DNA from 3 places in the Saccharopolyspora gloriosae genome. Region 1 is predicted to be linked to each of the others. Evidence: riboswitches for the same ligand, from Rfam matches in the RefSeq annotation. Region 1 holds a riboswitch; each other region holds the start of a gene.
What was found. A riboswitch is a leader RNA that binds a small molecule or an ion and turns the genes downstream of it on or off. The one in region 1 is predicted to bind S-adenosylmethionine.
Positions count from the first base shown of each region.

Region 2: another riboswitch for S-adenosylmethionine. It lies ahead of BJ969_RS21185 (aminotransferase class V-fold PLP-dependent enzyme); the one in region 1 lies ahead of thrC (threonine synthase).
Region 3: another riboswitch for S-adenosylmethionine. It lies ahead of BJ969_RS01755 (ATP-binding cassette domain-containing protein); the one in region 1 lies ahead of thrC (threonine synthase).

Region 1 is NZ_JACHIV010000001.1:1,043,326-1,050,196, reverse strand. Features, by position in the region: gene BJ969_RS04940 (cold-shock protein) at 1-175, opposite strand, end outside; gene BJ969_RS04935 (TSUP family transporter) at 465-1,271, opposite strand; gene rpsT (30S ribosomal protein S20) at 1,500-1,760, shown strand; gene holA (DNA polymerase III subunit delta) at 1,897-2,880, opposite strand; SAM riboswitch class I at 2,987-3,114, shown strand; gene thrC (threonine synthase) at 3,127-4,395, shown strand; gene BJ969_RS04915 (geranylgeranyl reductase family protein) at 4,594-5,817, shown strand; gene BJ969_RS04910 (ComEC/Rec2 family competence protein) at 5,872-6,871, opposite strand, start outside.
Region 2 is NZ_JACHIV010000001.1:4,881,498-4,888,368, reverse strand. Features, by position in the region: gene ileS (isoleucine--tRNA ligase) at 218-3,421, shown strand; SAM riboswitch class IV at 3,549-3,663, shown strand; gene BJ969_RS21185 (aminotransferase class V-fold PLP-dependent enzyme) at 3,702-5,063, shown strand; gene lspA (signal peptidase II) at 5,107-5,817, shown strand; gene BJ969_RS21175 (RluA family pseudouridine synthase) at 5,829-6,746, shown strand; gene BJ969_RS21170 (hypothetical protein) at 6,827-6,871, shown strand, end outside.
Region 3 is NZ_JACHIV010000001.1:360,147-367,017, forward strand. Features, by position in the region: gene BJ969_RS01745 (resuscitation-promoting factor) at 1-1,291, shown strand, start outside; gene rsmA (16S rRNA (adenine(1518)-N(6)/adenine(1519)-N(6))-dimethyltransferase RsmA) at 1,619-2,494, shown strand; SAM riboswitch class I at 2,696-2,787, shown strand; gene BJ969_RS01755 (ATP-binding cassette domain-containing protein) at 3,060-4,082, shown strand; gene BJ969_RS01760 (ABC transporter permease subunit) at 4,079-4,762, shown strand; gene BJ969_RS01765 (MetQ/NlpA family ABC transporter substrate-binding protein) at 4,871-5,683, shown strand; gene BJ969_RS01770 (4-(cytidine 5'-diphospho)-2-C-methyl-D-erythritol kinase) at 6,302-6,871, shown strand, end outside.

The sequences.
Region 1 (6,871 bases):
GGCCCTTCTGGCCCTGGGTGATCTCGAAGGTCACGGTCTGGTTCTCTTCCAGGGTGCGGAAGCCGGAGCCGTCGATCGCCGAGTAGTGGACGAACACGTCCGGGCCGCCACCGTCGGGGGAGATGAAGCCGAAGCCCTTCTCGGAGTTGAACCACTTCACGGTGCCCTGTGCCATCTCTGTCTCCTCACAGCTGATGAGTACCGATGCCCGCACTGTGCGAGCAACGGGGCCTAGTCCAGACGGCGAACTCTCCAGCTTGCGCTCAGGACAGAGTCGCGCCCGCAACTTTCGCGAGCGTGTCGAACACGAACACAAAAATCGGCCGACTCATACAACCACACTCAGGGCCGGATCATTCCCGCGACCCGCCGGTGTTCTCGATCTCAACCCGCGCCTGTCGCGGCCCTTCGCAGCAGCGGCGACGTCTTGCCCCGCGGCCCGATCGGAACCGGTCTCCGGAGGCTCAGATACCGGACGCGAGCTTCCACCCGAGACTCGCCACCAAGGCCACCACGACGGCCAGGAAGACCTTGCGCACGAACACCGAACCGCGGCTGGACGCGATCGCCGCACCCAGCACGCTGCCGGTCGCGTTGCTCACCGCCATCGCCAGCGCCAGCCCCCACAGGATCTTGCCCGCGGCGACGAAGAACAGCAGCGCCCCGAGGTTCGTCGCCACGTTGACGATCTTCGCCGTCGCCGACGCCCCGACGAAGGCGAAACCGACGAGCCCGACGAGCAGGAAGACGAGGAACGAGCCGGTGCCCGGACCGGCGATGCCGTCGTAGAACCCGATCACCGCGCCGCCCGCCACCATCACCTGGGTCTGCCGGGCCGGAGCGAATCGAGGAGCCTCCACCGAACCGAGGTCCGGCTTGCGCCACGTGTAGATCCCGACCGCGATCAGCGCCACCAGCACCACTCCGGTCAGCACCGCCTGCGGCAGGGCGGCGGCGAACATCGCGCCCCCCAAGGCGCCGACGAACGCCACCGCCGCCATCGGCAGCGCGCTGCGCCACGGCACCGGGGTCCGCTTCGCGTAGGTGCGGGCCGCGGCAGCGGTGCCCGCGACGGCGGCGAGCTTGTTCGTGCCCAACGAATAGATCAGGTCGCCACCAGGAACCAGCAGCAGCATCGCGGGCAGCTGGATCAGGCCGCCGCCACCGACGATGGCGTCCACCGCGCCGGCGAGGAACGCCGCGCAGCAGAGGAAGATCAACCCGGCCAGCGACAGTTCGGCGAAGCCGGGCCAGCCCAATGCGGTGAACACGACGGGTGACCCTATGCGGCGACCACCGGCGACGGCGCCGCGTGTGAGCGCCCTCGCAGCCAGGACCGCGGCGCCGGCGCCGGGTGCGGCGTTGCTAGGATTGCCGACCGTGCCGTGCGGCATTCCGCCAGGGAGGAAAGCTGCGCGCGCCGAGGTCCGCTCGACCCGGCACGGCAGCGCCGATTCAGCGCGGCACGACGAATCCGATCGAGGAAAGAGGCGCCCGCAGTGGCCAACATCAAGTCCCAGATGAAGCGGATCAAGACCAACGAGCGCAACCGCCTGCGCAACAAGTCGGTGAAGTCGTCGATCAAGACGGCCATCCGCAAGTTCCGCGAGGCCGCTGCCGCCGGCGACAAGGACAAGGCCCTCGAGCTGCAGCGCGCCGCCTCGCGCACGCTGGACAAGGCCGCCGGCAAGGGCGTCATCCACGCCAACCAGGCCGCCAACAAGAAGTCGGCGCTGGCCAAGGTCGCCAACGAGCTCTGAGCCGCGCGGCACCGGCCGGCTTCGCGCTCGACCGGTCGCAGGCTGACAACGGGGTCCGTTCCCTCCGGGGAACGGGCCCCGTTTCGTCGTGCGGGGCAACCACGAAGCGCCGCTGGACCCGCGTGGGCGGTACGCGTCAGTTCCGGGACGAGTGCAGGTCGACCAAGCGCAGCACGGTGCGCTCCAAGGCGTGATCGGCGTCGGCGGCCATGCCCTTGACGTCGGCGTTGAGCGCGGCGACGGCGCGCAGCGCCTCGGAGACCGTGGCGCTGCTCCAGCCCCGCGCCTGGCCCTGCGCCTTCTTCACCTTCCACGCGGGCATGCCCAGCTCGCCGGCGAGCCGGAACGGGTCCCCCCGGCCGTAAGCGGCGACCCGGCCGATGGTGCGGACCGAGTCGGCCAGGGCGTCGGCGATCAGAACGTGCGCCACGCCCAGCTGCAGCGCCCACCGCAACGCCTCCAGCGCCCCGGCCCGGTCCCCGGTCACGGCCTTCTCCGCCACGACGAAGCCGGTCACCTCAGCACGACCGCGGTGGTAGCGGCGCACCGCCGCATCGTCGATCTTGCCCCCGGTGTCGGCGACCAGCTGCGACGCGGAGGAGGACAGTTCGCGCAGGTCGAAGCCGACCGCCTCGATCAGGGCGCCCACCGCGGCGGCGTCGATGCGCCCGCCCGCGCGCCGCACCTCGTCCTTGACGAACGACTCGCGCTGCGAGCCCTTGGTGATCTTGTTGCACTCCGTGACCCGGGCGTTGAGCTTGCGCAGCGCGTTCGGCAGTTCCTTCGCGTTCTTGCCGCGGCCCCCGCCGTTGTGCACGATCACGAGCACCACGCCGTCCGCGGGCTGCCTGGCGTGGGACAAGATCGCTTCGGCGATCTCCTTGCCCGCGTCCTGCGCGGCCTCCAGCGCCACCACTCGGCCCTCCGCGAACAACGAGGGACTCAGCAGCTCGTCGAGCTCCGGCGGGGTGAGTTCACTCACCTTGATCCTGCGCAGCTCGGTTTCCGGGTCGGCCGCGCGGGCCGCCCCGACCGCCTCCCACAGGGCACGCTCCACCAGCAGTTCCTCGTCCCCGAGGATCAAATGCAGCGGGTCGCAGACCACCGACGGAGAACTCATAGGGGCATCGTCGCATGACCCTGCGACACCGCGGATCGTTCCCGTGCGCTGGACCGTGCTGGCCAGGACGCGGCGCCCTCCCGTAACGTTGCCGCCACAACCGAATAGCTCATCCAGAGGGGCAGAGGGAACGGCCCGATGAAGCCCCGGCAACCATCTCGACCATTCGCGGCACTCGCGAGGCAGTCGAAGAAATTGGTGCCAACTCCGACCCGCCCGCGGGACAGATGAGGAAAGGACCTCGCGATGACTGCTGCCGCCCAAGCCCCGAACTCCACCGGTAAGACCTACGACCTGGGTCCCGCCGTCGAACTGGTGTCGAAGGAAGAGGGCCACCGCCAGCCCCTGGCACCCGAGTTCGTCTCGCTGGAGGACTTCTCGCCCCTCGAGGTCGCCTACGACTTCGGGCGCATCCGCCGCGAGGACATCGAGTCCGGCCCGCGGTCGATCTGGCGCTACAAGAAGCTGCTGCCGGTGCCGACGAACGTCGAGGAGTACCCGAACACCGAGCCCGGTTGTACGAGGCTGGTGCGTGCCGACAATCTCGCGAAGGCGCTCGGCGTCAAGCGGATCTGGATCAAGGACGACACCGGCAACCCGACCCACTCCTTCAAGGACCGGGTCGTCGCGGTCGCGCTGGCCGCCGCCCGCGAATTCGGTTTCAAGGTCCTCGCCTGCCCCTCGACCGGCAACCTCGCCAACGCCGTGGCCGCCGCCGCGGCCCGCGCGGGCTGGGACTCCGTGGTGCTCGTCCCCTCCAACCTGGAGCGGGCGAAGATCCTGATGAGCGCGGTCTACGAGGGCTCGCTGCTCGCGGTGGACGGCAACTACGACGACGTGAACCGGCTGGCGACCGAGCTCGCCGCCGAGCACGAGGACTGGGCGTTCGTCAACGTCAACGTGCGGCCGTACTACTCGGAGGGCTCCAAGACCCTCGGCTTCGAGGTCGCCGAGCAGCTCGGCTGGCGGCTGCCGGAGCAGATCGTCGTTCCCATCGCGTCCGGTTCGCAGCTGACCAAGGTCGACAAGGGCTTCCGCGAGCTCGGGCAGACCGGTCTGGTCGAGCAGAGCCCGTACCGGATCTTCGGTGCGCAGGCCACCGGGTGCTCCCCGGTCGCCACCGCCTTCAAGAGCGACCACGACGTGGTGCAGCCGGTGCGCCCGGACACCATCGCGCGCTCGCTGGCCATCGGGGCTCCCGCGGACGGGCCCTACGTGCTCGACGCGGTCCGCCGCACCGGTGGGGCCATCGAGGACGTCACCGATGAGGAGGTCGTGGCAGGCATCCGGCTGCTGGCCCGGACCGAAGGCATCTTCGCCGAGACCGCCGGTGGCGTCACCGTGGCGACCGCGAAGAAGCTCATCGAGGCGGGCAAGATCGACCCGGACCAGGAGACGGTGCTGCTGATCACCGGCGACGGGCTCAAGACCCTGGACGCCGTGCAGGACCAGGTCGGGCCGAAGGCCACGGTCGCCCCCAGCACCGACGCCGTGAACGAGGCGCTGGGCCTCTGATCGTCCCCCGTGGGCCGCGGTGCGCCGCGGCCCACGGTGCTGGGACGGCTCCGGTCACCGTTCACCAGCCGAATTTCTCCTCAGCGAATTCCACAATTGCGAGTTGGAACATTTCGCCGATGACCGGAATTGACACGACCCGGTTCGAGCAATTCGACAAAGCACCACCCTTCCGCGAAGCGTGCGACACTGCGCCGCATGACGCAGGAATCGTTCGATATCGTCGTCGTCGGCGCCGGTCCGGCCGGATCCGTCGCAGCATATTCCGCAGCGCGGCGAGGCCTGCGCGTCGCGTTGGTGGACCGGGCCACCTTTCCCCGGGATAAGACGTGCGGGGACGGGGTCGGCCCTGGCGCGGTCGAAGTCATTCACCGCCTCGGCCTCGGGAACGTTTTCGCCGACCGCACGCCGATCAACGATGTCACGATCTTCGGGCCGGCCGGCGAGCAGCTGCACAGCGCCATCTCCCGCGACGACGGGCGTGTGGCCCACGGCCACGTCATCTCCCGGCTGGAGCTGGACGATCGGCTGGTGCGCGCGGCCATGCGAGCCGGAGCCGCGGACTTCACGGGCATGCGTTACCTGTCCATGGTCGACGGCCCGAGCACGCGGGAAGTCCGGCTGCGAGCCGCCGACGGGACATTACGTTCGATCAACGCTCGATTGGTGGTGGGCTCCGACGGGGCACACTCGGCGATCCGGAAAGAACTGTCCTCGGAAACCGATTCGGCCAGAGCCAAGAAACATCGGGGCCTGGCGAGCCGCGCGTACGCCGAGAGTGGAGATTTTCAACCCGGCGGCAAAATCGGGCCACGACTGCTGTTCGAATTCCGCGCGGACTTGCTACCGCACTACGCTTGGCTGTTCCCGCTCACCAACGGCCTGGTCAACATCGGTATCGTCGGCTCGCTCAAGAGCATGCAAGACCGCGGCGACGACATCAAGGCGCTCACGTCGACGTTCGCCGACAGCGTGCGGGCGCGTGGGATCGAACTCGGCGAGCTCCATGATCAACGCGCCTACCACCTCCCGCACGTCGGCGGCCTGGCGAAGATGGCGCATCCTCGAGCGGTTCTGATCGGCGACGCCGCGTCGATGATCAACCCGGTGAGCGGCGAAGGCATCGCCTATGCGGTCTCCGCGGCCGAACGCCTCGTCGAGGCCCTACCGCCGAGCCTCGACGACGGAGCCGCGCTTGCTGCGGCGCTGACCGGCTTCGAGGCGGACTTCCGCCGACGCTACCGGGCCCACTTCGTCTCCTCCCTCGTTTCGCAGCGGCTACTGCGCAACCCGCGGTGGGCATCCGCACTGCTGCGGACCGCGCGACACGACCCGCGCATGTTGGCGGACGGGGTGGAGATGCTGTTCGGCTTCGGCCGGATCCACGCTTCCACCGTGCTTCGAATCTTGCGCTTCTGGTGAGTCGGCGGGCCACCTGATTCGTGGGCCGTGACGGTGGTGCGCGTACCACCCCGGTCAGTTCTCGTCCGGCCGCACCGGATCTCCTCGTTCGACCACCGCGCGGCCGTCGCCCTCGGCGGCGATGGCGATGTCCCCGGACTGGTCGGTCCGCTGGATCCGCACGCCCATCCTGGTCAGGGCGCCCAGGATCAACGGGCTGGGGTGGCCGTAGTCGTTGCCCGCGCCGACGCTGATCACGGCGACCCGCGGCCGCACCGCCGCGAGCAGCGCGGGCGACGTGTAGCGCGAACCGTGGTGCGGCACCTTGAGCACCTCCGCGCGGAGATCGACCCCCGCCGCCAGCAGTTCGGACTGGCCCGGCAGTTCGACATCCCCGGTGAGCAGCACGCGACCGGCCGGAGTCGTCGCCTTGACCACCAACGAGGCGTCGTTGGCGTCGTCGGCCGACGTGGTCCGCGCCAACTCGCCCCTCGGGCCGAGCACGTCGAGCACCAGCCCCGGCCAGCGCAGCCGCTGCCCCGCGTGCAGCGGGAGCACGTGAGCCCCGTGCGCGCGAGCGGTCGCCCGCACTTCCTGCGCCGCCCACGCGGGTTCGTTCAGCGGCCCGACGGCGACCGAGCCCACCTCCCGGCCGGACAGCACCGCCGGGAGCCCGCTGACGTGATCGGCGTGCAGGTGGGTCAGCAGCACCAGCGGCACGCTGCGAATCCGCAGCCGCCGCAGGCATTCGGCCATCAGCACCGGATCCGGCCCGGTGTCGATGACGACAGCTTCGCGATCGCGCCCGGTGGACAGCACCAGGCCGTCGCCCTGGCCGACGTCGCAGGCCACCACGGCCCAGCCCGGCACCGGCCACGGCGCCACCTGGTGCCGGATCGGGATCACCACCACCACGACGATCAGCACCACGCTCGCCAGCACCAGCCGGGCGATGCGACCGCGCAGCACGATCAGGGCGATCACCGAGAGCACCGCCAGCAACGCCCCGCCCAGCACTCCCGAGGGCCAGCCGAACGAGGCGCCCGGCACCGCCGACGCGTGCCGCGCCACGGCG
Region 2 (6,871 bases), 3.8 Mb from region 1:
ACGGGTGCACCGCGCCTCGCGGCCGCCCCAGTAGAACCGGACGGGTTCGGCCCGTCACAGCCGGCAACGAGTGGCCGCCGCGACCAGCGGCGGCAAGCGGGGTGGTACCGCGGGACGCGGGCGGCCGGTCGGTCGCGCGCCGTGTCGTCCCCGTGTGGGCATCGAGTCAGATGTCCGTGCGGCTGATGACGACACACCGGCGAGGAGTACACCCGCGATGGCTTATCCGAAGGTCCGCTTCGGCGGCACGTCCGCCGAGGGCACTGCCCAGGAGCGCCCGGATCAGGAGCGCCCGGCCCCAGAACGTGGCGTCGCCGCGCAACCGTCGTTCCCGCAGGTCGAGCGGGAAGTGCTGGACTTCTGGTCCCAGGACGGGACGTTCCAGGAGAGCGTGCGGTCGCGGGAAGCCGGGACGCACGGCTCCAACGAATTCGTCTTCTACGACGGCCCGCCCTTCGCCAACGGCCTGCCGCACTACGGGCACCTGCTCACCGGGTACGTGAAGGACGCGGTGCCGCGCTACCAGACGATGCGCGGCCGCCGGGTGGAGCGCCGGTTCGGCTGGGACTGCCACGGGCTGCCCGCCGAGGTCGAAGCCGAGAAGCAGCTCGGCATCACGTCCAAGTCCGAGATCGAGACGATGGGCGTCGCCGAGTTCAACGACGCCTGCCGCGCCTCCGTGCTGCGCTACACCGGCGAGTGGGAGGACTACGTCACCCGCCAGGCGCGCTGGGTGGACTTCGACAACGACTACAAGACGCTCGACCTCGACTACATGGAAAGCGTCATGTGGGCGTTCAAGACCCTGTGGGACAAGGGTCTGATCTACGAGGGCTTCCGGGTGCTCTGGTACTGCTGGCGCTGCGAGACGCCGCTGTCGAACACCGAGACGCGGATGGACGACACCTACCGGCAGCGCCAGGACCCCGCGGTGACCGTGGGCCTGCGCCTCGCCGCGCCGGGCAAGGCGTTCGACGGCGCGCTGGCGCTGGTGTGGACGACGACCCCGTGGACGCTGCCGTCGAACCTGGCGGCCGCCGTGCACCCGGACGTGGACTACGTGCTGGTCGAGCCGGGGCAGGGCGCCGAGCGCTACGTGCTCGCCGAGGCCCGGCTGGGCGCGTACGCGCGGGAACTGGGCGAGGACGTGGCGGACCGGGTCGTCGCCCGGTTCGCCGGCACCGAGCTGCTGGGCACGACCTACCGGCCGCCGTTCGACTTCTTCGCGGGGCACACCAACGCCCACCAGGTGCTGGCGGCGGACTATGTCACCACCGAGGACGGCACCGGCATCGTGCACATCGCGCCCGCCTTCGGTGAGGACGACAAGCTCGTCACCGACGCGCACGGCATCGAGCCGGTCGTCCCGGTCGACGCGCACGGCAAGTTCACCTCCGAAGTGGCGCCCTACGAGGGCCTGCAGGTGTTCGAGGCGAACAAGCCGATCATCCGGGACCTCAAGGAAGCCGGGCTGCTGCTGCGGCACGAGACCTACGACCACCCCTACCCGCACTGCTGGCGCTGCGACAACGCGCTGATCCAGCGCGCCGTGTCCTCCTGGTTCGTGGGCGTGACCCAGTTCCGGGACCGCATGGTCGAGCTCAACCAGCAGATCAACTGGGTTCCCTCGCACATCCAGGACGGCCAGTTCGGCAAGTGGCTGTCCAACGCGAGGGACTGGAACATCTCGCGGAACCGGTACTGGGGCTCGCCGCTTCCCGTGTGGGTCTCCGACGACCCGGCGTTCCCGCGCACCGACGTGTACGGCTCGCTGGACGAGCTGGAGCGCGACTTCGGGGTGCGGCCGGCGGACCTGCACCGGCCGAACATCGACGAGCTGACCCGGCCGAACCCGGACGACCCGTCGGGCGCGTCCACGATGCGCCGGGTGCCGGAGGTGCTGGACTGCTGGTTCGAGTCCGGTGCGATGCCGTTCGCCCAGGTGCACTACCCGTTCGAGAACGCCGAGTGGTTCGAGCACCACTACCCGGGCGACTTCATCGTCGAGTACAACGGGCAGACCCGCGGCTGGTTCTACACGTTGCACGTGCTGGCCACGGCGTTGTTCGACCGCCCGGCGTTCTCCAACGTGGCCGCGCACGGCATCGTGCTCGGCGACGACGGCATGAAGATGTCGAAGTCGAAGCGAAACTACCCGGACGTCAACGAGGTGTTCGACCGGGACGGCTCCGACGCGATGCGCTGGTTCCTGATGTCCAGCCCGATCCTGCGCGGCGGTGACCTGGTGGTCACCGAACGCGGCATCCGGGACGCGGTGCGCCAAGCGGTGCTGCCGCTGTGGAACTCGTGGTACTTCCTGGCGCTGTACGCGAACGCCGAAGGCGTCGAGGGCAGGCACCGCACGGACAGCACGCACGTGCTGGACCGCTACGTGCTGGCCAAGACCCACGAGCTCGTCGGCGACGTGCAGGCCGCGATGGACGCCTTCGACCTGGCGGGTGCCTGCGGCAGCGTCCGGGACTTCCTGGAGGTGCTGACGAACTGGTACGTGCGGCGCTCCCGCGACCGGTTCTGGGCGGGTGACGCCGACGCGGTGGACACGCTGCACACCGTGCTCGAAGTGGTCAGCCGGGTCGTGGCGCCGCTGCTGCCGCTGACCGCGGAAGCCGTGTGGCGCGGGCTCACCGGCGGCCGGTCGGTGCACCTCGCGGACTGGCCGCTGGTCGACGAACTGCCCGCCGACCCGGCGCTGGTCTCGGCGATGGACCGGGTGCGGCAGGTGTGCTCGTCGGCGCTGGCACTGCGCAAGGCGAACACGCTGCGGGTGCGGCTGCCGCTGGCGAAGCTCGTCGTGGCGGTGCCGGAGGCGGAGTCGCTGCGGCCGTTCGCCGACCTCGTGCGCGACGAGGTCAACGTCAAGGAGGTCGAGCTGACCACCGACGTGGCCGCGCACGGCCGGTTCGAGATCGCGGTGAACGCCCGCGCCGCCGGACCTCGCCTCGGCAAGGACGTCCAGCGCGTGATCAAGGCGGTGAAGTCCGGGAACTGGACCCGCACCCCGGCGGGCGCGGTGGTGGCCGACGGGACGGAGCTGCAGGACGGCGAGTTCACCGAACGCCTGGTGTCCACCGACGACGGGGCCGCGGCGGCGCTGCCGGGCGGCAGCGGGCTGGTCGTGCTGGACTGCGCGGTCACCCCGGAACTGGCGGCCGAAGGCGTCGCGCGCGACGTGGTCCGCGTCGTGCAGCAGGCGCGCCGGGACGCCGGATTCGAGGTCTCCGACCGGATCCGCGTCGCCGTCTCCGCCTCGGCGGAGGTGCTGGCGGCCGTCGACGCGCACCGGGAGTTCATCGCCGCGGAGACGCTGGCGGACGTCGTCGAAGCCGGTGCGGCCGACGGCGGCTTCGCGGGCAGCGTCGGTGACGGCGTCGCCGTCTCGGTCGGCGTCGAACGGGTCTGAGCGAAACGGTTCCGGGCGGGTTCCCCTCCGACAAAGGGGAGCCCGTCCGGATCGGGCGTGGCGCGGATCCCACTTCGCGCGGGACGGTTGCGCGTCGCACGACCGATCCTTAGAGTTTCGCGTCGAAGGTCATGAGTGCCAGCGGGAAACCCCGGTTTGCTGGCCGGCAACCCTCCTACCGCGGTGGGGTGCCCCGGGTGAGGACCTGGCCGATCGCGCAGGGCGATCGGCAAGCGCGGGCCCCGAATGCTCCGGGCCCGGTGAGGCCCCAGGAGGCATCGTGTCGTCAGCCGTCCGCTCCAGCCGTGACGAGACCGCCGGAATCCCGATCTGGTCCATCGTGGACTCGGTTCCGACCGTTCCCGCCGTCGTCGGCGCCCAGCTGCGGGTCCCGCTCGTCACCGGCGGATCCATCGAATACGCCAACCTGGACCACGGTGCCAGCGCGCCCTGCCTGACCGCGGTGCGCGACGCCGTGAACGAACTGCTGCCCTGGTACGCCAGCGTGCACCGCGGCGCCGGGTTCGCCTCGCAGGTCTGCACGCGGGTCTACGAGGGGGCGCGGGACGTGCTGCGCCGGTTCGTCGGCGCCCGCCGCACCGACTCGGTGATCTTCACCCGGAACACCACCGACTCGCTGAACCTGCTGGCGACGGCGCTGCCCGCCGACACCTCCGTCGTCGTCTTCGACACCGAGCACCACGCCGCGCTGCTGCCGTGGGCAGGGGACCGGGTGCGCACGCTCGGCATCCCCGCCGACCCGCAGGACGCGGTGCGGCTGCTCGACGCCGCGCTCGCCGACTGCGCCGACGGGCCGAAGCTCGCCGTGCTCACCGGTGCCTCCAACGTGACCGGCGAGGTGTGGCCGGTCGCCGAGCTCGCGCGGGTCGCCCGGCGGCACGGGGCGCGGACCGTCCTCGACGCCGCCCAGCTCGCCCCGCACCGCCCGGTGCGGATCGCGGAACTCGGCGTGGACCACGTGGTGCTGTCCGGGCACAAGCTGTACGCGCCGTTCGGCGCGGGCGCGCTCATCGGCCGGGACGACTGGCTGGACGCCGCCGAGCCCTACCTGGCGGGCGGCGGCGCGACCCGCTCGGTGCCGGACACCGGGGAGATCGACTGGAACACCGGTCCCGAACGGCACGAGGCGGGCTCGCCGAACACCGTGGGCGTGCACGCGCTCGCCACGGCGTGCGCCGCGCTCGCCGACCACGCGGACGCGATCACCGGGCACGAGGAACTGCTGCTGCAGCGCCTGCGCCGCGGACTTCGCGGCGTGCCGGGGCTGCGCGAGCTGAGCCTGTTCGGCGCCGAGCACGACCGGGTCGGCGTGGTCGGCTTCATCGTCGACGGTCACGACCCCGGCCTGATCGCGGCGGCCCTGGCGGCCGAGCACGGGATCGGGGTGCGGGACGGGCTGTTCTGCGCGCACCGCGCGGTGCGGCACCTGCTGGCCGGTTCCGGTGAGCAGCGCGCCGTCCGCATCAGCCTCGGGCTCGGCACCACCGTCGAGCACGTGGACCGCATCGTGCGAGCCCTGCGCGGACTCGTGGCCTACGGGCCGCAGTGGCGCTACGAGCAGGTCGACGGGCGGTGGGCCCCGGTGGACGACCCGCGGGAGTTCCCTGCCTCGCTGGTGTGAGCCGCTGTGAGCGGCCGATCCGCGGTCGGGGAGAATGGGCCGGGTGAACACCGAGCAGTCCGACCCCGACCGGCCCGGAACGAACCCCGCCACGAGCGGAGCGGACGCCTCCGAGCCGGGATCCGCCGCGTCGGGACCGACGCAGTCCTCGGGCCAGCAGCCCTCCGGTGAGCAGGACGCCGCGGAGCAGGCCGAGCCGGCGACCGGGGACACCGCGGTGCGCTCGCCGCAGCCGCGCAAGCTGCTCGCGCTGCTGTTCGGCGTCGCCGCGGTGCTGCTCACCGCGGACGTGCTCACGAAGGTCGCCGCGGTCGCGGCGCTGGAGAACCAGCCGCCGACGAAGCTGTTCGGCGGCGCGGTCTACCTCGTGCTGGTGCGCAACCCGGGGGCGGCGTTCTCGCTGGCGACCGGGATGACCTGGCTGCTCGCGCTGCTGGCGATCGTGGTCGTCGGAGTGATCGTGTGGCTGGCGCCGAAGCTGCGCTCCACCGGCTGGGCCATCGGCCTCGGACTGGTGCTCGGCGGCGCCTGCGGCAACCTGGTGGACCGGTTGTTCCGGGCTCCGGGGCCGCTGCGCGGGCACGTCGTGGACTTCGTGTCGCTGTTCGCGCCGGACGGCAGCGTGTGGCCGGTGTTCAACGTCGCCGACTCCTCCATCGTGTGCGGCGGAATCCTCGTGGTCCTCATGTCGCTGCTCGGCCGGGACTACGACGGCACCGTGCACGTGCGCAAGAAGCGCGAGGACCAGGCGTGAGCGAATCGCGGATGCTCCCCGTTCCGGACGGGTTGGAAGGCATGAGGGTCGACGCGGGCCTGGCGAAGCTGCTCGGGATGTCGCGGAGCACGGTCGCCGGACTCGCCGAATCCGGGGAAGTGCTGCTCGACGGCGCCCAGGTCGGCAAGTCCGATCGGCTCATGGCGGGCGGGCTGCTGGAGGTCACGCTGCCCCCGGCCCGGCCGGAACCCGAGGTCGTCGCCGTTCCGGTGGACGGCCTGAAGATCCTCCACCAGGACGACGACATCGTCGTCGTGGACAAGCCGATCGGCGTCGCCGTGCACCCCAGCCCCGGCTGGGAAGGGCCGACGGTGATCGGGGGGCTCGCCGCCGCCGGGGTCCGGATCGCGACCTCCGGCGCGGCCGAGCGGCAAGGCGTGGTGCACCGGCTCGACGCGGGCACCACCGGCGTCATGGTCGTGTCCAAGAGCGAGCACGCCTACACGGTGCTCAAGCGGGCCTTCAAGGAACGCACCGTGGAGAAGCGCTACCACGCGCTCGTGCAGGGACATCCCGATCCGAGCAGCGGCACCATCGACGCGCCGATCGACCGGCACCCCCGGCACGACTACAAGTTCGCCGTGGTCAGCGGCGGCAAGCCCAGCATCACCCACTACGAGACGGTGGAGGCGTTCCGCGCCGCGTCGCTGGTGGACGTGAAGCTGGAGACCGGGCGCACCCACCAGATCCGGGTGCACTTCTCGGCGGTGCGCCACCCCTGCGCCGGGGACCTGACCTACGGCGCGGACCCGGTGCTCGCGCGCAAGCTGGGCCTGACCCGGCAGTGGCTGCACGCGCGGATGCTCGGCTTCGACCACCCCGCCGACGGCAGCTGGGTGACGTTCACCAGTGAATACCCCGCGGACCTGCAGGACGCGATCGACACCCTGCGCGCGCAGGACGCGTAACGCCCGCTGATCGACTTCGCCGGGCAGCGGGCGGGATCGCGTAGTTTGGGGGAAACACCCGGGATCATGGGGGAGGGGCGATGACCCAAGGTGATCAGCGTCGGGAGTTCGCCGACGAGACGCCG
Region 3 (6,871 bases), 680 kb from region 1:
CGCGCTGGAGATCACGCCGGACGACGTGCTCGAGGCGCTCGGTCCGCAGGCCGACGAGATGCTCGCGACGGCCGACATCGACGTCGAGGAGCTCATCCGGCTCGTCAACGCCGAGACCGTGGTGATGCCGCCGCTGGTCCTGCCGGACGAGCCCGAGGGCGCGACCGCACCGTCCCCCGAGGTCGTCGAGGCGATCACCACGTGGAAGCAGCGCTTCCTCAAGGGCGCGGTCGCCGCGGTCATCCTCACCCTGACCGGCACCGGCGGCGCCGCGGCGGCGATGGACAAGTCCGTCACCGTCGAGGTCGACGGCAAGGAACGCCAGGTCAACACCTACGAGTCGACCGTCGGCGAAGTCCTCGAGGACGAGGGCATCAGCATCGGCGAGCACGACGCGCTGAGCCCCTCCCCGCAGTCCAAGGTCGGGCACAACGACACGATCACCCTCGACCGCGGGCGTCTGCTGAAGATGACCGTCGACGGTGAGCAGCGCGAGGAATGGGTCCGGTCGGTGACCGTCGGCCAGGCGCTGCGCCAGCTCGGCGTCGCCGACGACGGCGCCTGGGTCTCCTCGGCGCGCAGCATGGCCGTGCCCGAGCAGGGCATGGACCTCACGGTCAAGACCGCCAAGGACATCACCATCACCGATGGTGCCGGTGAGCCGCGGCAGCTGACCACCACCGCGGTGACCGTCGACGAGCTGGCCAAGGAGCAGAACCTCCAGCTCGGGCCGGAAGACCACATCACGCCCGGCGGCGACCAGAAGATCACCAGCGGCGCGCAGGTCCAGATCGTCCGCACCGGCAGCACCGTGGTGAACGTGACCATGCCGATCGAGCCACCGGTCAAGGAGATCGAGGACGACTCGATGCTCAAGGGCGAGGAGAAGGTCGAGGACCCGGGCGCGCCCGGCGAGAAGATCGTCTTCACTCGCGTGAGCACTCGCAACGGCGAGGAGACCGGCCGCGAAGCGGTGGGCGAGAAGGTCACCAAGGAAGCCAAGGAGAAGGTCGTCCGGGTCGGCACCAAGCAGCCGCCGAACGGCGCCGTCTGGGACAAGCTGGTCCAGTGCGAGGCCGGCGGCAACTGGGCGATCAACACCGGCAACGGCTACTACGGCGGCCTGCAGTTCGACAAGAGCACCTGGGACGCCTACGGCGGCGACCAGTACGCGGCCTACCCGCACCAGGCCAGCCGCGAGCAGCAGATCTCGGTCGCGACCAAGGTCCGCGACGCCCGCGGCGGCAGCTACGGCGCCTGGCCGGGCTGCTCCTCGAAGCTCGGCCTCTGATCCAAGAGACCCCCCCGATCGGCCACCGGCACCCCACCGGTGGCCGATCGTCTTTTAGCCCCAGGCAGCCGTGGGCGGCGAAGCCGTGCCGTGGGCTGCGAAGCAAGCCTGCCTTGCGGCCGAAGGCCGTGCCTGTATGTGCGAAGCACATAGCCCACGTCGAAAAGACGACCACCGGCGGGTTCTCAGGTGTCTTCTCGCGAGGACGGCTTTTTCCCTCGTGGCGGAGCCACTTGGGAAAAAGATCCCGCAGCGAGAAGACACCTGAGGTTCCGCTACCCGCCCCACTACGCAGCTCAAGCGGAAGCCCCGAGTAACTTCTCACCCGTGGAACAGCACGCGAATAGGGCGCGGTTGCTTGGGCCGGCCGATGTTCGCCGGCTGGCCGAGGAGCTGGGGATCCGCCCGACGAAACGACTCGGGCAGAACTTCGTGCACGACCCGAACACGGTCCGCCGCATCGTGGGCGCCGCCGAGCTCACCGCCGATGACGTGGTGCTGGAGGTCGGTCCGGGGCTGGGGTCGTTGACGCTGGCGCTGTTGCCCGCGGCGGCGGGCGTGGTCGCGGTGGAGATCGATCCGGTGCTGGCGGAGCGGTTGCCGCGTACCGCCGCCGAGTTCGCCCCGGACCACCAGGGCGAGTTGCGGGTGCTGGAGGCCGACGCGCTGCGCGTGCGCGGCGCGGACTTCGCGGAGCGTCCGCCGACGGCGCTGGTCGCGAACCTGCCGTACAACGTGGCGGTGCCGGTGGTGCTGCACCTGCTGGCCGAGCTGCCGTCGTTGCGCACCGGTCTGGTGATGGTGCAGTCGGAGGTCGCGGATCGGCTGGCGGCGAAACCCGGCAACCGGACTTACGGCGTGCCGAGCGCGAAGGCCGCGTGGTTCGCCGACGTGCGCCGCGCGGGGCCGGTGCCGCGCACCGTGTTCTGGCCGGTGCCGAACGTGGATTCCGGGCTGGTGTCGTTCACCCGGATCGATCCGCCGTCGGCGGCGCCGCGCGCGCAGGTGTTCGCGGCGATCGACGCCGCGTTCGCGCAGCGGCGCAAGACGCTGCGGGCGGCGCTGTCCGGCTGGGCCGGGTCGGCGGCGCGTGCGGAGCAGGTGCTGCGGGCTGCCGGGGTGGAGCCGACGACGCGGGGCGAGCAGCTCTCGGTGGCGGATTTCGCCCGGGTGGCCGATGCCGCCGCCCAGCTGGTGCGCTGAGTTCGCACCTGAACGCGCGGCGTTGCCCGAGCTTCGACCGAACGGGTCCAAAAGCGTTGCGATGCTCACATATGGTCACTGGAATAGTTGGGTTGATCAAGAATCCCTGCTCGTGAGGGGGATGTGATTTGTCAAACGATTCCACATGGTGACCGTCCGCAGCTTGCATTCGCCGACACCCCTGCGTTCTACTATGCGGGAAATCCATCCCGAGCGGCTGAGAGACCTGGCTCCACGACGCCGCAGCAACCACTCCACGAGTGAGCAGGTGCTAACGCCAGGGTCGATGGAGTTGTGGTGTCTGAAACTCTGCTCGAAGGCGAACGCGCGCCCCGGACCAGCCGTCGGCGTGCCCGCGGTGGTCGCGCCCGGACCGGATCCGGCCCGCACGGCCTCGCGCTGACCCAACGCCGAGTGATCGATCACGGACGCCGCACCACGACGGCCTGTCGCCGCGTCCGCTGACGACCGAAGTCGTCGCAGCCCCTTCCCCAGCCTTTCTGTTCCTCCTTCCCGGCCGATGCGGCATGCCCGCCGGTCCGGCGTGAGCTGATGCGGAGCGATCGTGATCACAGTCGAGAACCTCACCAAATCCTTCCGGCACGACCAGTCGAGTCGAGCCGACGTCGTCGCGCTCGACAACGTCTCGCTGGAGGTCCCCGCCGGTGCCGTGTGCGGCGTCGTCGGCCCCAGCGGAGCGGGAAAGTCCACCCTCGCCCGCTGCATCGCGCTGCTGGAGAAGCCCGACCGCGGCGCCATCCGCGTCGACGGCACCGACCTCGTGGCGCTCGAAGGCGCCGCGCTGCGTGCGGCGCGCCGCCACATCGGGGTCGTGCCGCAGGGGGATTCGCTGCTGCGCCAGCGCACCGCCGCGGGCAACGTGGCGCTGCCGCTGGAGGCGGCCGGGATGGCCGCGCCGCAGCGCCGCAGCCGCGTCGCCGAGCTGCTCGACCTCGTCGGGCTCACCGACAAGGCGCCGGTCTACCCGGACCGGCTCTCCGGCGGGCAGCGGCAGCGGATCGCGGTCGCCCGCGCCCTCGCCGCCAAGCCTTCGGTGCTGCTCGCCGACGAACCGACCTCCGCGCTGGACCCGAGCACCACGGACTCGGTGCTCACGGTGCTCGACCGCGCCCGCTCCGAACTCGGCGTCACGGTGCTCGTGGTCACCCACGACATGACCGTGGTGCGCCGCATCGCCGATGACGTCGCGGTCCTCGAAGACGGCCGCGTCGCCGAACACGGCAAGGTGCTCGACCTGGTCGCCGATCCCGGCAGCCGCGTCAGCACCAGCCTGCTGCCCGAGACCGACCAGGCGTCCGCCGTGCCCGGTGTGCGCCACGACGTGGTCGCCGAAGTGGTGCTCGTCGGCTTCGCCGCCGTCGGCGCGCTGCTGCCGGAGGCGTCGAGCCGCTTCGGGGTGGAGCTGTCCATCCTCGGCGGCGGCCTGACCCGGCTCGGCGACACGCCGGTCGCGAAGTTCCGCATCGGACTCACCGGTGAGCGCTCGGAGCAGGCGCTGAAATGGATGGTCGACCGCGACGCGCACGTGCGGCGCGCCCCGGTCAGCGTTGATGGAGTAGCTGCGTGAGTGATCCGACCCCTTGGGCGGAAGTCGTGGAGATGCTCGGTGAGGCCACCGGCGAAACGCTCTACATGGTGGTGGTGGCCACCGTGCTGGCAGTGCTCGGTGGCCTGCCGCTCGGCGTGTTCCTGCACTTGAGCTCGCCGGTCGGGCTGGACCCGCGGCCGACGCTGCACCGGATCCTCGGTGTGGTCGTCGACGTGGTCCGGTCCGTGCCGTTCGTGGTGCTGCTGGTGGTCCTCGCCTCCTTCACGCGGCTGCTGGTGGGCACTTCCATCGGCAGCACCGCGGTGATCGTGCCGCTGACCATCGGTGCGGTGCCGTTCTTCGCGCGGCTGACCCAGAACGCGTTGCGCGAAGTGAGCTTCACCGTCGTCGAAGCGGCTATCACCACCGGCTCCGGCCGGTGGCGGATCGTGTGGACGGTCCTGATCGGCGAGGCGCGCGCCGCGCTGGTCGGGGCCGTCGGCGTCACCGCGGTGGCGCTCATCGGCTACGCCGCGATGGCGGGCGCGATCGGTGGCGGCGGGTTGGGGACCACCGCCATCCAGGACGGCTACCAGGCCTACGACGAGCGGGTGCTCTACGGCTCGGTGGTGGTGCTCGCGGTGCTGGCCTTCGCGATGCAGCTGCTCACCGACTTCACGGCGAAGGCCGTGGACCGCCGTCGCACCGCGACCGGCTAGTCGCCACCGCACTTCAGTCGAATCGGCCGACGGCAGGGGTCCCCGCGGACCCGCTGCCGGTACCGGTGCGCGTCACCGGACGGCCTCCATTCCAGAAAGGACGCACTGATGCGTATTCGTTCCCTGGCGGTCGTGCTCACGGCCGCTTCGCTGGCGCTGGCGGGTTGCGGTGGTAGCGGCACGGAAGCCGCGCAGGACCCGAACGCTCCGCTGACCATCGGCGTGAGCCCGCAGCCGCACGGCGAGATCCTCAAGTACGTCGACGAGAACCTCGCTCCGAAGGCGGGCATCGACCTGGAGATCGAGCAGTTCGACGACTACAACCGGCCGAACGAGGCCGTCGCCAACGGCGAGCTGGACGCGAACTACTACCAGCACAAGCCGTACCTGGCGGAGTACCAGGCGCAGCGCGGCGGTGAGTTCGAGTGGGTGCAGACGGTGCACCTGGAGCCGCTGTCGATCTACTCCAAGAAGGTCAAGTCCCTCCAGGAGCTGCCGGACGGCGCGCGGATCGCGCTGCCCAACGACCCGTCGAACCTGACCCGCAGCCTGAAGCTGCTGCAGGACAACGGCGTGATCAAGCTCAAGCCGGGCGCCGAGCAGGGCGCCGGGGTGCGCGACGTCGCGGAGAACCCGAAGAAGATCGAGTTCCAGGGGCTCTCCAGCGACCAGCTGCCCCGCGCGGTCGACGACGCCGACGCGGCGATCGTGAACGGCAACTACGCCCTCAAGGCCGGTTTGAAGGACCCGCTCGTCGTGGAGAAGGCGGAGAACAACCCGTACGCGAACGGCCTGGTCGCGTCCCCGGCGATGGCCAAGGACCCCCGCATCCAGAAGCTCGCCGAACTCCTGCGCTCCCCCGAGGTCGAGGACTACATCAACAAGACCTACGGCGGAGTCTCGGTAATCCCGGCTTCCTGACCCGAAGGCCGTGAGGCAGAACGGCGAAAGCCCCAGCCTCACGGCCAAAGGCCGCGCCTGACGGCGAAGCCGTGCAGTGGGGCGGGCGAAGCCACGCCTGCCCTGCGGCCAAAGGCCGTGCTTCGCGGCGAAGCCGTGCCTGGGACGAGCGAAGCGAAGTCTGCCTTGCGGCGTAGCCGTGCCTGTATTCGCGCAGCGAATAGCCCACGTCACAAAGCCGACCACCGGCGGGTTCTCAGTCGGTCTCTCGCGAGGACAGCTTTTTCCCTCGTGGCGGAGCCACTCGGGAAAAAGATCCCGCAGCGAGAGACCGACTGAGGTTCCGCTACCCGGACACCCCAGCAACACCAGCCGTGGAAGCAATCCTGAAACCCGACCTTCCACGCACCACCGCAACCACACGCCCAAACCCGGGAAGGCTCTAAACCCGACCCCACACGCCAAGCCGAACGCAGCTCTAAAACCCAACCCACACGCCAAGCCGAACCCCACTCCAAACTCGACCCCGCACGCCGAGCAAGGCATTGCTGAGGTGCCCCAGAGGGGGCGTGCGCTGTGAAGTCGGTGCTGGGGCGGCACCGGGCTGTTGCGGACACGTACGCTCTAGGAGTGCTCTCCGTGGTACCCACCCCCATCACCGTGCGTGTCCCGGCCAAGGTGAACCTGCATCTGTCGGTCGGCGATGCTCGCCCGGACGGCTACCACGAGCTGGTCACCGTCTTCCAGGCGTTGTCGCTCACCGATGAAGTGACGGTGCAGACCGCCGACGAACCCGGCATCGAGGTGCACGGCGAAGGCGCCGATTCGGTGCCGACCGGGCCCAGCAACCTCGCGTGGACCGCTGTCCGCCTGCTCGCCGAACATTCCGGGCGCGACCCGGAGGAACCCGGTGTGCGGCTCTCGATCCGCAAGGGCATTCCCGTGGCGGGCGGCATGGCAGGCGGCAGCGCCGACGCCGCGGCCGCGCTGCTGGCGCTGAACACCTTGTGGCGCCTCGAAATCGGGCGCGACGAGCTCAGCGACATCGCCGCCAAGATCGGTAGCGATGTGCCGTTCTCCTTGCAGGGCGGCACCGCGTTGGGAACCGGGCGCGGTGAGCGGCTGGTGCCGGTGCTGGCCCGGCACACCTTCCACTGGGTGATCGCGCTGGACCGGCGCGGCCTCGAAACGCCCGGTGTCTACGGCGAA